Regions from separate parts of the Litchfieldia luteola genome, predicted to be linked through region 3. Evidence: riboswitches for the same ligand, from Rfam matches in the RefSeq annotation. Region 3 holds a riboswitch; each other region holds the start of a gene.
The links. A riboswitch is a leader RNA that binds a small molecule or an ion and turns the genes downstream of it on or off. The one in region 3 is predicted to bind S-adenosylmethionine.

Region 1 (4,662 bases), 140 kb from region 3:
CTAAAAAGACAATTAGAAGAAAAGTTCGGTACAACTTCTTTCTTTATTAATTCGATCGGATCTGCTATTGGTGCGCATGTTGGACCAGGAACTATGGCAGTTTTCTTCTTAAACAAGTCAAGGTAACCTCGGGTACATAGTTTACTTTTTTCCCGGTAATGCTATATAGGAACTAGTATGAAAGGGAGTGTAGGCTTTGTCTAAGACAAGTGATAACGATAAAAAGGCAAAAGACAATAATGCGAAACGCCATGAGAAAAACATGGAGCGTGAAAAAAATCGCGGGCGTGGTGAGAGACAATATTCGAAGAAGACTGACCACTTGTAAATCAATATGTTCGCAATAACAAGACCCTCTAATCTAAAGAGGGTCTTTTCACTTTGAAGATTGTCCGTTCCTTTTCGCTGCGGGCACTTGCTTTCCGCGGGGAGGGATGTGAGCCTCCTCGGCTTTGCCTGCGGGGTCTCACACTTCCCTCTATGGCCCGCAGGAGTCAAGTGCCCTCCGCTCCAATTCACTCTTCACTATTACAAGCATGTACCTTTACTAAAAATGAGCTTTTGTCAGAACATTTATTCTTCTTTTTTAAAGTAAGTCCATCCATCTTCTTGGTAGATTTTTCCGTCTTTCATTAGTCTGCCTAGTGCTCGTTTGAAGGCGGCTTTGCTCATTTGGAAGCGGATTTGGATGTCATCTGGGTCGCTTTTGTCCCAGAATGGCATGGCACCGTCTCTAGATTCCATATAGGAGTAGAGCTTCATCGCATCTTCATCTAATATTTCGTGAGAGCGTCCTAGTAATGAGATGTTAACAGAGCCATCTTCTTTAATATCTATGATTCTTCCTTCAACTTTTTGTCCGAGTCTTGGTTCACGAACGCGTTGTGTTTCATGGATAAATCCAATGTATTTTTCGTCTGTAAGGATAAATGAGCCTACCAATAATAGACGGTATACTCTTCCACTCACATTTTTGTTGAAGGCTGTTCTTGGTGCTTTTACAGCTACTTCTCTTATGGCATCCTCTGTTCCCAGTTTTCCAAAGAGTCTTCCATGCTTGTCTGTTTTTAAAGAGCAATACAAATGGTCTCCTACTTCTGGCCATAAATCAAATATCTCAGGAAGGTCATCCTTTGAAACAAGGATATCCTTTCTAATTCCAATATTCACAAATACTCCTAATTTGTGTTTAACTTCTACTACTTCAACCCAATCGTAAGTGCCTTGTTCGATTTTTGGGGTCATCATCGTAGCAGCTAAGCGTCCTTGGTGATCCTGATAAAGGAAAACAGTGTGCTCTTCCTCATCATTAAATTCACCAACGATATCACTGTTATGAAGGAGTACATCCTCTTCCCCATCTGTTAAGAAATAACCAAAATCCACTTCTCTATCAACTTTTAATGTAACTGTCGTACCTGCTTCAAAGCTTGTCATATATATCCTTCTTTCTCTTAAAATCTCTTCATAGTTAATATGCAATTATAACATCTATTTACCATAAGTTGTCCTACTTGTTATATTTTACTATAATTAAACTATATCATACATTTTCGGAGGTAGAAAAATGTCTAAAGAAAGTTCATTTGATGTTGTTTCAAAGGTTGAGATGCCAGAGGTAACCAATGCTATTAGTATTGCATTAAAAGAAATTCAAACTCGCTATGATTTTAAAGGAAGTAAAAGTGACATTTCCCTTGATAAAGAAGAGCTTGTACTTGTTTCAGATGATGAATATAAATTGGAGCAGCTTAAGGATGTTCTTGTGTCTAAACTGATTAAACGCGGTGTTCCTACAAAAAACATTGATTACGGCAAAATTGAGAAAGCTTCAGGTGGGACAATACGCCAACGTGGGAAGTTAGTTCAAGGAATTGATAAAGAAAATGCAAAAAAAATCAATACAATCATTAAAAACAGTGGCCTAAAGGTAAAGAGCCAAATTCAAGATGACCAAATTCGTGTAACAGGTAAAAATAAAGATGATCTACAGCAAATCATTGCAGCTATCAGAGGTGCAGATTTGCCAATCGATGTTCAATTCTTAAACTTTAGATAAATATAGGTTAACTTTCGACGCGTCCTTAAAAACGCGTCTTTTTTATTTTTAAAAAAATTCTGCATTTTCTCTTGCAAAATTGAATAGAATTAGATAATATTTACTTCTATACAACATTAACGCACTAAAATAAAACTTAATACTTACTCTTATCAAGAGTGGCGGAGGGACTGGCCCTACGATGCCCGGCAACCGTTCCATTAGGAATTGGTGCTAAATCCAGCGAATTTTTTTAAATTCGAGAGATAAGAAGATTACTTTTAAACGCCAAGTCTTCTTCTTATAGAAGGCTTTTTTTAATGTCTAAAAGGGGGAATGATAATGGGTTTACTTGAAGACCTAAAAACACAAATCTTAATAGCGGATGGAGCTATGGGTACCCTACTCTATTCACATGGAATCAGTAGCTGTTTTGAAGAGCTTAATCTTTTAAACAATGATGAAATACAAAAAATACATGAGGCCTACCTTCAAGCTGGCGCAAAGATCATCCAAACAAATACATATGGTGCCAATTATCCGAAACTTGCTAGATATGGATTAGAAGAATCTGTGAAAGAAATTAACATTGCCGGTGCACGCATAGCTAAAAAGGCTGCAAAAGATAAAGCTTATGTACTTGGAACAATAGGTGGAATTCGAAGCTTTAAGAAAAACACAATTTCAATGGACGAAATAAAGAGAAGCTTTCGTGAGCAATTATTTTACCTTCTCTCTGAAAATATAGATGGAATTTTACTAGAAACTTTTTACGACTTCGAAGAGTTAAAGACACTACTTTCCATTGCGCGAAAAGAAACAAATAAACCAATTGTTACAAACGTATCACTTCATGAAATTGGTGTCCTACAGGATGGAACACACTTGTCTGATGCATTCCTAGAGTTAGAGGAATTAGGTGCTGACATTGTTGGTTTAAACTGTAGATTAGGTCCCTATCATATGATTCGATCACTAGAGGAAGTTCCGGTCCCTAAGCATTCATTTTTATCTGTATATCCTAATGCTAGTTTGCCAGATTATCGTGATGGAAGACTAGTCTATGAAACAAATGAAAGCTACTTTGCTGAAAGTGCAATAAAGTTTAGAGAACAAGGGGCACGACTAATTGGTGGATGCTGTGGAACATCTCCAAAGCATATTGAAGCAATGGCTCGTACACTAAAAGGGCTCCGTCCAATTTCTGAAAAAATCGTTAAACATCGACCGATTGAAGTGAATAGTATTCCTGAACCATCTGATGCTACTCCCCCTCTCTATGAAACAGTAAAACATAGACATTCAGTCATTGTTGAGCTAGATCCTCCTAAAAAATTAGGGATTAGCAGGTTTCTTGAAGGGGCAAAAGCACTAAAGGAGGCTGGCATCGATGCACTTACACTTGCAGATAATTCTTTAGCTTCACCTAGAATTAGCAACTCGGCAATCGGTTCAATCATAAAGCAAGAAGTAAATGTTAAGCCTTTAATTCATATTACATGTAGGGATCGAAACCTTATTGGATTACAGTCACACTTAATGGGCTTACACACTCTTGGAATGAATGAGGTTTTGGCGGTAACGGGTGATCCTTCAAAAATCGGTGATTTCCCTGGTGCTACTTCCGTATATGATTTATCTTCATTTGACCTCATCAGCCTAATTAAACAGTTCAATGAAGGTATCTCTTACTCTGGTAAATCCTTAGGACAAAAAACAAATTTTTCAATTGCAGCCGCATTTAATCCAAATGTTCGTCACCTTGATAAAGCTGTTCTTCGTTTGGAAAAGAAAATCTCATGTGGAGCCCATTATTTTATCACACAACCTTTATATAGTGAAAACCAAATTCTAGAGGTGTATGAGCATACAAAACATCTAAAAACACCTATATATATAGGGATCATGCCTTTGACGAGTGCAAGAAATGCCGACTTCATACATCATGAAGTACCCGGCATTACATTATCACAGACAATTAGAGACCGTATGAATGCTGTTAGTCATGATCCACTCGCATCAGAACTTGAAGGACTTAGCATTGCAAAATCCCTCATTGATGCAGCTTATGATTTATTTAACGGAATTTACTTAATTACACCATTTTTACGTTATGAAATGACAGTAGAGCTAACAAAATATATACATGCAAAGCAGCTTGTGAATGCAGAGAGGCGGTTTATAAATGGCTAATTCAATAATAGAACAGCAAATTAAAAAGAAGATCCTAGTGATAGACGGTGCAATGGGTACAATGATTCAAGCTGCCAATCTCTCGGCTAATGATTTTGAAGGTGAAGAGTACGAAGGTTGTAATGAGTATCTATCGTTGACCTCCCCTCAATTGATACAGTCCATCCATGAAGAATACCTTTTGGCCGGAGCTGATATCATTGAAACAAATACATTCGGGGCTACTAGTTTAGTTTTAGATGAATATGACCTAGGTCATCTAGCGTACGAAATAAATGTAAAGTCGGCTCAGTTAGCTAAACAAGCAACATCAACTTATTCTTCAGAAGAATGGCCTAGGTTTGTAGCAGGTTCTATGGGGCCTACTACTAAGACCTTATCGGTTACAGGTGGAACCACTTTTGAGGCTTTGATCGAAACGTATGAGGAAC
Region 2 (4,662 bases), on a different contig from region 3:
CACTTTATTCAATTATCGCTTTAAAACAGTTAAGTATTAATTGAGTACGAAAGTGAGTATATCATGGGTAAGAAATCAGTGTCAACAAAAATAATATTTTTATATTTTACTATTTTTAAATAGCACTTACTGGCTTTTTAGAAGAAAGTCCTGTTGCCTTTTCAATTGCTTGTTCTAAGTCTTCAAGAAGATCTTCACAATGTTCAATTCCAACTGAAAGCCTGATTAAATCATCAGTCACTCCGGATTTCTTTAAATCCTCGGCCCCTAATTGCTGATGAGTGGTACTTGCAGGATGGATGATTAAGCTCTTGGCATCCCCTACATTCGCTACATGAGACCAAAGAGTTACATTATTAATGACTTTTGCTCCAGCTTCCCTGCCACCTTTGATTCCAAATACAACAACTGCACCAGCACCTTTAGGTAAGTACTTCTTCGCTAATTCCTTTCCAGGATGTTCTTCATGCTCCGGGTATAATACCCACTCTACACCAGGATGCTCATCTAAGTAGGAGACGATCTTTCTCGTATTTTGAATATGCTCTTTCATCCGGACATGCAGTGTTTCCAGTCCTAAGTTAAACTGAAATGCATTAAATGGGCTAATGGCCGGACCTAAGTCCCTTAATAACTGAACTCTTGCCTTCACAATAAAAGCAACAGGCCCTAACGCTTCTGAGTATACTAAATTATGATAGCTCGGATCAGGTGTTGTAAATCCAGGAAACTTTGCCGAGTTCCAATCAAATTTCCCTCCATCTACAATAATCCCTCCAAGAGTAGTACCATTCCCAAGCAACCATTTTGTTGCTGAGTGAATTACTATATCTGCACCATGTTCAATTGGCCTGCATAGATATGGTGTGGCAAACGTGTTGTCAATGATTAATGGAATACCAGCTTCATGTGCAATTTCAGCAACTGCTTCTATATTTAAAATATCCAAGCTAGGATTTCCTATTGTTTCAGCAAAGAGGGCTTTTGTATTAGGAGTGATTGCCTTTTTGAAATTAGTAGGATCAGACGGATCCACAAAATGAGTATCTATTCCGTACTTTGGTAACGTGTTTGCAAACAAATTATAGGTACCACCATATAAAGTAGATGCAGAGACAATTTCATCACCAGAACTGGCAAGATTTAAAATAGCTGTTGTAATAGCTGCCATCCCACTTGCAACTGCTAAGCTACCAACACCACCCTCCAATTGAGCAACTCTTTCTTCAAAAACAGTTACCGTAGGATTGTGAATCCGGGAATAGATATACCCTGGTTCCTTTAAAGCAAATAGATTTGCAGCATGTTCTGTATTCTCGAATTTAAAAGCATTTGATTGATAGATCGGAACAGCACGTGCTCCAGTAACTGGATCTGCTTGCAAACCACCATGCACCCCAATTGTTTCTAGACGATACTTTCTCTCACTTCCACTCATTTTCATCTCTCCCTCGCTCTTTTGTGAAATAAAAAAATCCCCTTCATAAGAAGAGGATGAGTTCCATAAGACTCTTCTTATCTTTCAGGCATAAATATACCTGCAGGATTTAGCACCGTGTATCTTACCGGTTGCCGGGTTTCTAAGGGCCAGTCCCTCCACCACTCTTGATAAGTAAACTATTAAATTGATATTATTCTGAATAATAACACCGCAATTACTTACTGTCAATTCCTATTTATCCAATTTTTCTCATTTCTTTATCATGAGATAAGTAGAATATGGATTCGATTAGTAATATATTTCTCAAACTACCAATAACCTCAATATTCTCATGATATATGAGGTCAGTTAGTTTACTAGTCCCGTTTATAACATCCGTTATCCCATTCCCCTTGATTGTTATATGTTCTTCAAGACCATTAGTCACTGAGCTTCTTGTACTTGAAAGGTATAAATAAGCATTTTCCATACTAGTAATTTCAAACTTAATTACGAGTGGTTCTTTTGGTAATAGTAAGACAACATGTTCCAATCCGTAGAGTCTTTCTAAAAAATGTGTTAGTAATTTTTCTAAACCCACGTTGAATCCTCCTCGTACAGTTAGCTTATATATTAATTCCATTAAGTAGTACTATTTCCTCTATAAATCGTTCGACAAAAAGAAATATTTGTGAATAAAAAAGAACAATTTGCTCCATTATTACCAACAAATTGTTCATTTCCCGAGAAATATGTCAATATTATGATGTTTTTGCGACTGCCTTCTGAATTTTGACGAAAGATGTACCTTTAAAGACAAAGTAAAAGTACGTAGAACTCACTAGATAAAGAGCTGCAGTTATGCTAAATACATAAGCATAGCCCCAATATGACCCATAAATTAACACAAAAGATGTCGACACAGGTCCCATCATTGCCCAGCCTAAGGAAAATACCATCTGATTTACTGAGTTAGCAAGACCTTTCATTGAATCATTAACCCTTTCCATCACTAATGATGCTTGAATCGGATTTCCCGCATTCATTAAAGCCTGACGGAATAAGAATCCGATGATCGCTATAATAAGATTTTCTGTGTAGGCTGTCAGCAGTAAGAATGGCAAGGATGCTAACTGGAGAAACACAACAGCCTTCACTTCTCCAACCTTTTTCACTACGATAGGACCTATAATCATAGCCACTGCCGTTGCCGCTTGACCTAAAGACAAAACAATACCAATAACGCTATTACTAGCCTCAAATCGATCGGCAAAATATAGATTTAAGTAAGGAACGACCAATCCTGAACCAAATCCAATTAATAATTGTGCAAAAGCAAATAGTACAATAAGTTTCAATTGTCCCTTCTGATTTTTAAACACTGTCTTGAAAGGGACTTTCTCTTTCTTTTTTGAATCTTTCTCTTTTTTTACTTCTTCCATTTTAAAAATAGGCAATATACCTAAGAGGAATATTACACTCGCAATCAAGAGTGTAATTCTTACACTAATCAAAGGAGTTAACCCAAATAAGAAAACAAATGCATCACTTATGACTCCACCCATTAAATTTCCGACAACATTGGCTACCATCATGAGTGCAAAATGAAAACTAAACAAATGGACCCTTTGTGCTTGAGTTGAATTTTCAGCTAACCAAGGGATAGCTGACACTTGTAGAAATGCCATAGATAAACCCATTAGGAATGCTGTTATGACTAAAAAATGTTCTAACTCAAACAAGCTTCGCAAAAACAATAATAGGGTGGTAAAGAATATACCGTAAATCATTACCTTTTTCCGGCCTAGCTTATCACTTATAATACCTGCTGGAATTAATATAATTGCAGACGCTAAGGCAGTCATGGAAATGATTGTACCGTTAACTTGTTCTGTATAACCTAGTTCTCTTATATAGAAATTATACATGATCATAAAGATACCCATTGCAATTTGAGTACAAATATTTGTAATAATGAAGAGTTTTACGTTTCGATTATAAGTTAAATATTGATGCTTCCAATCCGCTATGATTGTTGTCATTATGCTTTACACCTCAGAATATTTCGCTACCCTAAATAATCATACTTCATTTACAAAAAAATGCAAGAAAAAACACTACCAATAATGATAGTGTCTACTTTAGGGTGTTATATAAATGTTCTACAGATTTAAACGCATAAATCCTGGCATCTGTTAATTTTCCATTCTCAAATTGTAACAAGCAAGGTACACTTTCAATTTCCCATTCTCTTGCTTTTACAGGGATATAGTTTAAATCACATTTTCCCATTGTTTTGTTAGGTACTAACTCCTGTACAACCATCAGCATTCGGCTTGCAACTTGGCATGTACCACACATCGGAGTATAGAGGTATAAACAAAAGGATTGTTCCTCTTGAATTAATTTATTTACTTGTTGCTCAGACCATTCATTTAACATGTTCTATGCCTTTCTATAATAAAAACTCTGCATGCACATCAAAATTGGCACCTAATAAAACGGTTGCTAAGTGCTGCTCTGGGGATGTAGCTACTTCACGGTACATTTTATCAATATAAATGTGTTCAGCTTCTGGCAATTCTCTCATAAATTGTTTTCTTAACTTTTCACCAGCATCGTCTGCATCAACTAAGATATAGACATCCTTATTATATAAATGTTCGATTAATTCGTCTAGTCTTGAAACACTAATCGTACCATTCGTACATATTATCTCAATTTCTTCATTTATGACATTTAATACTTTCTTCTTATCTGACTTTCCTTCTACAATAATTACTTTTTCAAAATAGTCTAATGTCATTTCCCATCACCTTAGTTTCATTGTACAATAGATTTCTTACTATTATTCGTAAATTTTACGAATATCCCTCTATTATTGTATGGAAAAAGGAATAAGATTGTTTATGTTTCTTTATTGGTAATAAACAGAAAAAGCAGTGGAAAGTAACCCACCGCTCTAAACTTATATTAGCACCAGCCATTTTCATAATCACAATCTACATATTTTTGATCAGGTCCTGTGGTTACATCCACATATTTGTATATTTTGTTATTGCCTTGTTCGTATCCTTCCATTAGCTCATACTTGTTCCCTTGGGTATTTAGAACAATTCGTCCAACAAGGGTTGACTCATCATATAAATTCACTTGGTTTTCAGATAACTTTCCAACGATGCGATCAGTAATGTCCATTCGCTTATTTTCCAGTACCAATTCAAGCACCCTTTCTTTACTTA
Region 3 (4,662 bases):
TGGCCTTACTGTTTCTTATTTAGAAGGTGGTATGAAAGCCTGGAGTGAATACCTAGAGCCAGTAAAAGTTGGAGACTTAAAAGATGGTGGCGAAATTTATCAATTCGTACGTATTGGTAAAGGATGTTTGTCATACTTGGTTGTTTCAAACGGTGAAGCTGCAATTATTGATGCAACACGTATGACTGATGTCTACCTTGATTTTGCAGAAGGCATTGGTGCAAAGATTACTCACATTTTTGATACTCACCTTCATGCAGATCACATTTCTGGAGGCCGTAAAATTGCTGAGAAAACTAATGCAACGTATTGGTTACCTCCAAAGGATGCAGAAGAAGTAACGTTCGAATACCAAGCGTTAGAAGGTGGAAATGTTGTAACAATCGGTAATACAGCAATCGATATTCACGCATTGTATTCACCAGGTCACACAATTGGATCTACTTCATTTGTAGTTGATTCAGTATTCCTACTTTCAGGAGATATCTTATTCATAGATTCAATTGGAAGACCTGACCTAGCTGGGATGGCTGAAGATTGGGTTGGAGACTTACGAGAAAGCTTATACAAACGCTATAGAGAATTATCAGATGAATTAGTAGTTCTTCCAGCACACTTTATGATCATTGAAGAGCTAAATGAGGACGGAAGTGTTGCAGAAAAACTAGGTACTCTTTTTGCAAATAACCATGGGTTAAACATTGAAGATGAGAATGAATTTAGAAAATTAGTGACAGAAAATCTACCGCCACAACCTAATGCTTACCAAGAAATTCGTGAAACAAACATGGGGAAAATTACTCCAGATGATGAAAAGCAACGTGAAATGGAAATCGGACCAAACCGTTGTGCAGTACGTTAAGTTAAGAACAGAGGAGGAATTATAAAATGGAAGCAAACAAAGTATTAGACGCAAAAGGATTGGCATGTCCAATGCCTATCGTTAAAACAAAAAAGGCAATGAACGAACTTGAATCTGGTCAAGTGCTTGAAATTCATGCAACTGATAAAGGTGCAAAAAATGATTTAACTGCTTGGGCTAAATCTGGTGGTCATGAGTTTATCAAACATGTAGAAGACAACGGTGTGTTAAAGTTTTGGATTAAAAAAGGGTGAAAATAGAGGGAACCAGTATAGGTTCCCTTTTTAAAGGGGGGATTTACGATGGATTTTGCCTTTATAATTACGATTTTCCTAATTGGATTTATCGGTTCATATATATCTGGAATGCTAGGGATTGGTGGGTCAATCATCAAATACCCAATGCTTTTATATATTCCACCAATGCTTGGAGTGGCAGCATTCACCGCACATGAAGTGTCAGGGATTAGTGCCATTCAAGTGTTCTTTGCAACTATTGGTGGTGTGTGGGCCTACCGAAAAGGTGGCTACTTAAATAAGACACTCATTATTTATATGGGAAGTAGTATATTAATAGGTAGTTTTGTTGGTGGATATGGATCAAAGCTTATGTCAGAGGGTGGCATTAATCTTATCTACGGAATCTTGGCATTAATAGCTGCGGTTATGATGTTTATTCCTAAGAAAGGGATTGACGATATTCCTTTTGATCAAGTTACTTTTAATAAATGGCTTGCTGCAGCACTTGCGTTAATTGTAGGTATTGGAGCAGGAATTGTTGGAGCAGCGGGAGCATTCTTACTTGTTCCTATTATGCTTGTTTTGTTAAAGATTCCTACTCGTATGACGATTGCTTCATCATTAGCGATTACGTTTATCTCGTCAATTGGTGCAACGGTTGGTAAAATTACAACAGGTCAAATTGATTATTTCCCTGCATTTATTATGATTATTGCAAGTTTAATTGCTTCACCTCTTGGAGCAATAGCTGGGAAAAAAGTAAATACGAAGGTATTACAAGTGGTTCTAGCTGTCTTGATTTTCGCTACTGCAGTGAAAATTTGGATAGATATTATTTAAAACAAGATGAGAGACAGTCATTTCGGATGATTGTCTCTCATCTTGTCTTTTTATTTAACATGAATGATTTGTTGGAAAGCAATTTCTTTTCCTGCGCTAGTATATATTCCATGGTTATTTGCGTTTAAGGTTACTTTCACCGCATAAGTGCCAGGGCTTAAATTCCCCAAATTATAATAATTACCATAGAGGCGGTTTATTTTTTTTCCATTGATATATAAGTGGGCATGCCCTTCATTGTATTGGATAACTGTTGAACCAGTCTTTTTGGGTGTAAAGGTGAAATTAGATGTCATTATTTCCAAAAGCCAGGACCCTGATTGATCCTGGGTAATGGATGCTGTAATCGCTGGTAATCTATAAGAAATAGGAATCTCAACCGTTTCTTCATGGTGAGACTGAGCATGTCCGAATGCACTATGGTGCCCATATTGATAATGAAAGAAGATCATGATTGAGACAAAAGTAAATATCACGAAAAAACTGACTAGCCTATACATTAATGTAACGTGTCCTCCTTTGGATTAGTGGTGAAAGAAAACTGTCTCAGGTGTTTATTGTGGCTTGATAGGTTTCGGTGTTTTTCTTAATAAGATAACCTATAACAATTAATACTACCCCTAATCCTAGAAAGGTAAGGTCATAGAATAAAGGGTTTGGATCAGCAGGCTTCACACGATGGATTTGGAGAATATGATGATTAATAATACCTTCGGTTAAATTAAAAAGACCCCCTCCAATCAGGAACCAGCCAATTAATAATCGAATTCCTTTTTTATGTGCAATGGGGTTTTCTGCAACCCATAGAAGAATACCGCCGATCACTAATGTAATGGTTACTGCAAAATGAAAAAGTCCATCACTCACAATCTGTCCCGGTCGATCAGTTGCCATATATACACTATGCCACTGCAAAAGTTGATGGAAGATGATACCGTCTAAAGCTCCAAGAAAACCAAACCCCAATACAAAACTACCAATTTTAATTAAGCTTCTATGCGTTTTTATACTCACAATCTTTCTCCTTTATAAACAATTCTGAACATTATTACATTTTTGCCGAATTGGTAGCATAATATACTTGAAGGGTGGAAACTACAACACTTTAAAGCATCGGGGGCCTGACCCCCAGTCCGTTAATGCGTTACTGAGTTAAATAAATTTGTTGACGGAAAACCAACTTATATAGTATGATTACTATGGATTAATTAATTGAATATTCTTATCAAGAGAGGTAGAGGGACTGGCCCGATGAAGCCCGGCAACCACTGAGTAAATCAGTAAGGTGCCAATTCCAGCAGAACAGTAGGTTCTGAGAGATAGGATAGAAGCAATTCCAACTTCTTCGTATCGAAGAAGTTTTTTTGTTTTCGCGATAGACGAGAGGAGAAGAGAAAAATGAGATATGGATTTTGGTTACCGATTTTTGGTGGGTGGTTACGAAATGTTGATGATGAAAATATGCCACCTACATTCGAGTACGCAAAAGAAGTGATTACATCAGCAGAAGAGTGGGGATATGATACAACACTTATTGCTGAATTATACTTAAATGATATTAAAGGGCCTGAGAGTGACTCTTTAGAAGCTTGGTCAACAGCTGCGGCTTTAGCTGCTGTGACGAGTAAAATTGAAATCATGACAGCCATTCGACCTGGGTTTCATAACCCAGCAGTTGCTGCAAAAATGGCCGCGAATATTGATCAAATAAGTAATGGTAGATTTACCTTAAATGTTGTATCTGCATGGTGGGAAGAAGAAGCAAGGCAGTACGGTGGGATTTTCACTGAGCATGATGAGCGATACGATCGAACAGAAGAATTTATAGATGTACTAAAGGGATTATGGACAGAAGATGTCTTTAACTATGAAGGAAACTTTTATTCAGTTAAAAATGCTGTTTTATCACCTAAGCCTGTTCAAAGACCAAATCCGATTCTTTATGCGGGTGGTGAAAGTCCTAGAGGAAAACAAGCAATTACGAACAAGTGTGACGCGTATGTAATGCATGGAGGAACAGTAGAAGAAGTAACAGCTAAAATAGCTGATATGAAACAAAGAAGAGCGCAAACTGGTAACGCACCTTTTCAATCATTCGGAATGGCTGCATACATTGTTTGTCGTGATACAGAGGAAGAGGCTCAAGCAGAGTTAAATCGAATTACGGATGTAAGAGAATCAAGTGGATATGCTGGGTTCAATGACTTCGTTAGCAAATCACAGCTAGAACAACAAATTAAGCTATATGACTACTCTGTTTCAAATCGTGGGTTAAGACCCAATCTAATTGGTACTCCAGAACAGATTGCTAAAAAGATAATTGAATATGAAGAAGCTGGTGTTGATTTATTACTACTTCAATTTTCACCACAGCTTGAAGAAATGGAACGCTTTTCAAAGAAAGTTATGCCATTAGTCGAAGCACTTAGAGAAGCCAAAGTACAGGAGTGAATAGTAAAATGAGCAAAATATACATCATACATGAAAACAGTGAATGGACCAATCATTTAACAGCTAGACTGGAAGAGTTAGAGCTTCCTTATGAAGAATGGCACCTTGATCAAGGAGTCGTTAATTTATTCGAAGCACCTCCTGAAGGGGTATTTTATAGTCGAATGAGTGCATCTGCACATACGCGTGATCATCGTTTTGCACCGGAATTAGCAGAGTCCGTGCTTGCTTGGCTTGAAAAGAATGAGAAAAAAGTCTTTAACGGAACAC

Region 1: it holds a riboswitch for S-adenosylmethionine, as region 3 does, so the genes downstream of both, J2Z26_RS02200 (bifunctional homocysteine S-methyltransferase/methylenetetrahydrofolate reductase) here and J2Z26_RS02985 (LLM class flavin-dependent oxidoreductase) in region 3, are expected to answer to the same signal.
Region 2: it holds a riboswitch for S-adenosylmethionine, as region 3 does, so the genes downstream of both, J2Z26_RS19230 (O-acetylhomoserine aminocarboxypropyltransferase/cysteine synthase family protein) here and J2Z26_RS02985 (LLM class flavin-dependent oxidoreductase) in region 3, are expected to answer to the same signal.

Annotation. Positions count from the first base shown of each region.
Region 1 is NZ_JAGGKM010000001.1:433,624-438,285, reverse strand. It holds gene J2Z26_RS02220 (DegV family protein) at 1-126, shown strand, start outside; gene J2Z26_RS02215 (DUF3941 domain-containing protein) at 197-328, shown strand; gene J2Z26_RS02210 (CvfB family protein) at 574-1,437, opposite strand; gene J2Z26_RS02205 (YajQ family cyclic di-GMP-binding protein) at 1,568-2,059, shown strand; SAM riboswitch class I at 2,206-2,311, shown strand; gene J2Z26_RS02200 (bifunctional homocysteine S-methyltransferase/methylenetetrahydrofolate reductase) at 2,381-4,231, shown strand; gene metH (methionine synthase) at 4,224-4,662, shown strand, end outside.
Region 2 is NZ_JAGGKM010000008.1:10,297-14,958, reverse strand. It holds gene J2Z26_RS19230 (O-acetylhomoserine aminocarboxypropyltransferase/cysteine synthase family protein) at 116-1,438, opposite strand; SAM riboswitch class I at 1,513-1,615, opposite strand; gene J2Z26_RS19225 (hypothetical protein) at 1,677-2,021, opposite strand; gene J2Z26_RS19220 (MFS transporter) at 2,182-3,462, opposite strand; gene J2Z26_RS19215 (thioredoxin family protein) at 3,557-3,862, opposite strand; gene J2Z26_RS19210 (toprim domain-containing protein) at 3,876-4,226, opposite strand; gene J2Z26_RS19205 (YusG family protein) at 4,394-4,648, opposite strand.
Region 3 is NZ_JAGGKM010000001.1:568,964-573,625, forward strand. It holds gene J2Z26_RS02960 (MBL fold metallo-hydrolase) at 1-862, shown strand, start outside; gene J2Z26_RS02965 (sulfurtransferase TusA family protein) at 889-1,116, shown strand; gene J2Z26_RS02970 (sulfite exporter TauE/SafE family protein) at 1,165-1,941, shown strand; gene J2Z26_RS02975 (hypothetical protein) at 1,992-2,441, opposite strand; gene J2Z26_RS02980 (DUF2243 domain-containing protein) at 2,488-2,955, opposite strand; SAM riboswitch class I at 3,161-3,267, shown strand; gene J2Z26_RS02985 (LLM class flavin-dependent oxidoreductase) at 3,340-4,392, shown strand; gene J2Z26_RS02990 (ATP-grasp domain-containing protein) at 4,401-4,662, shown strand, end outside.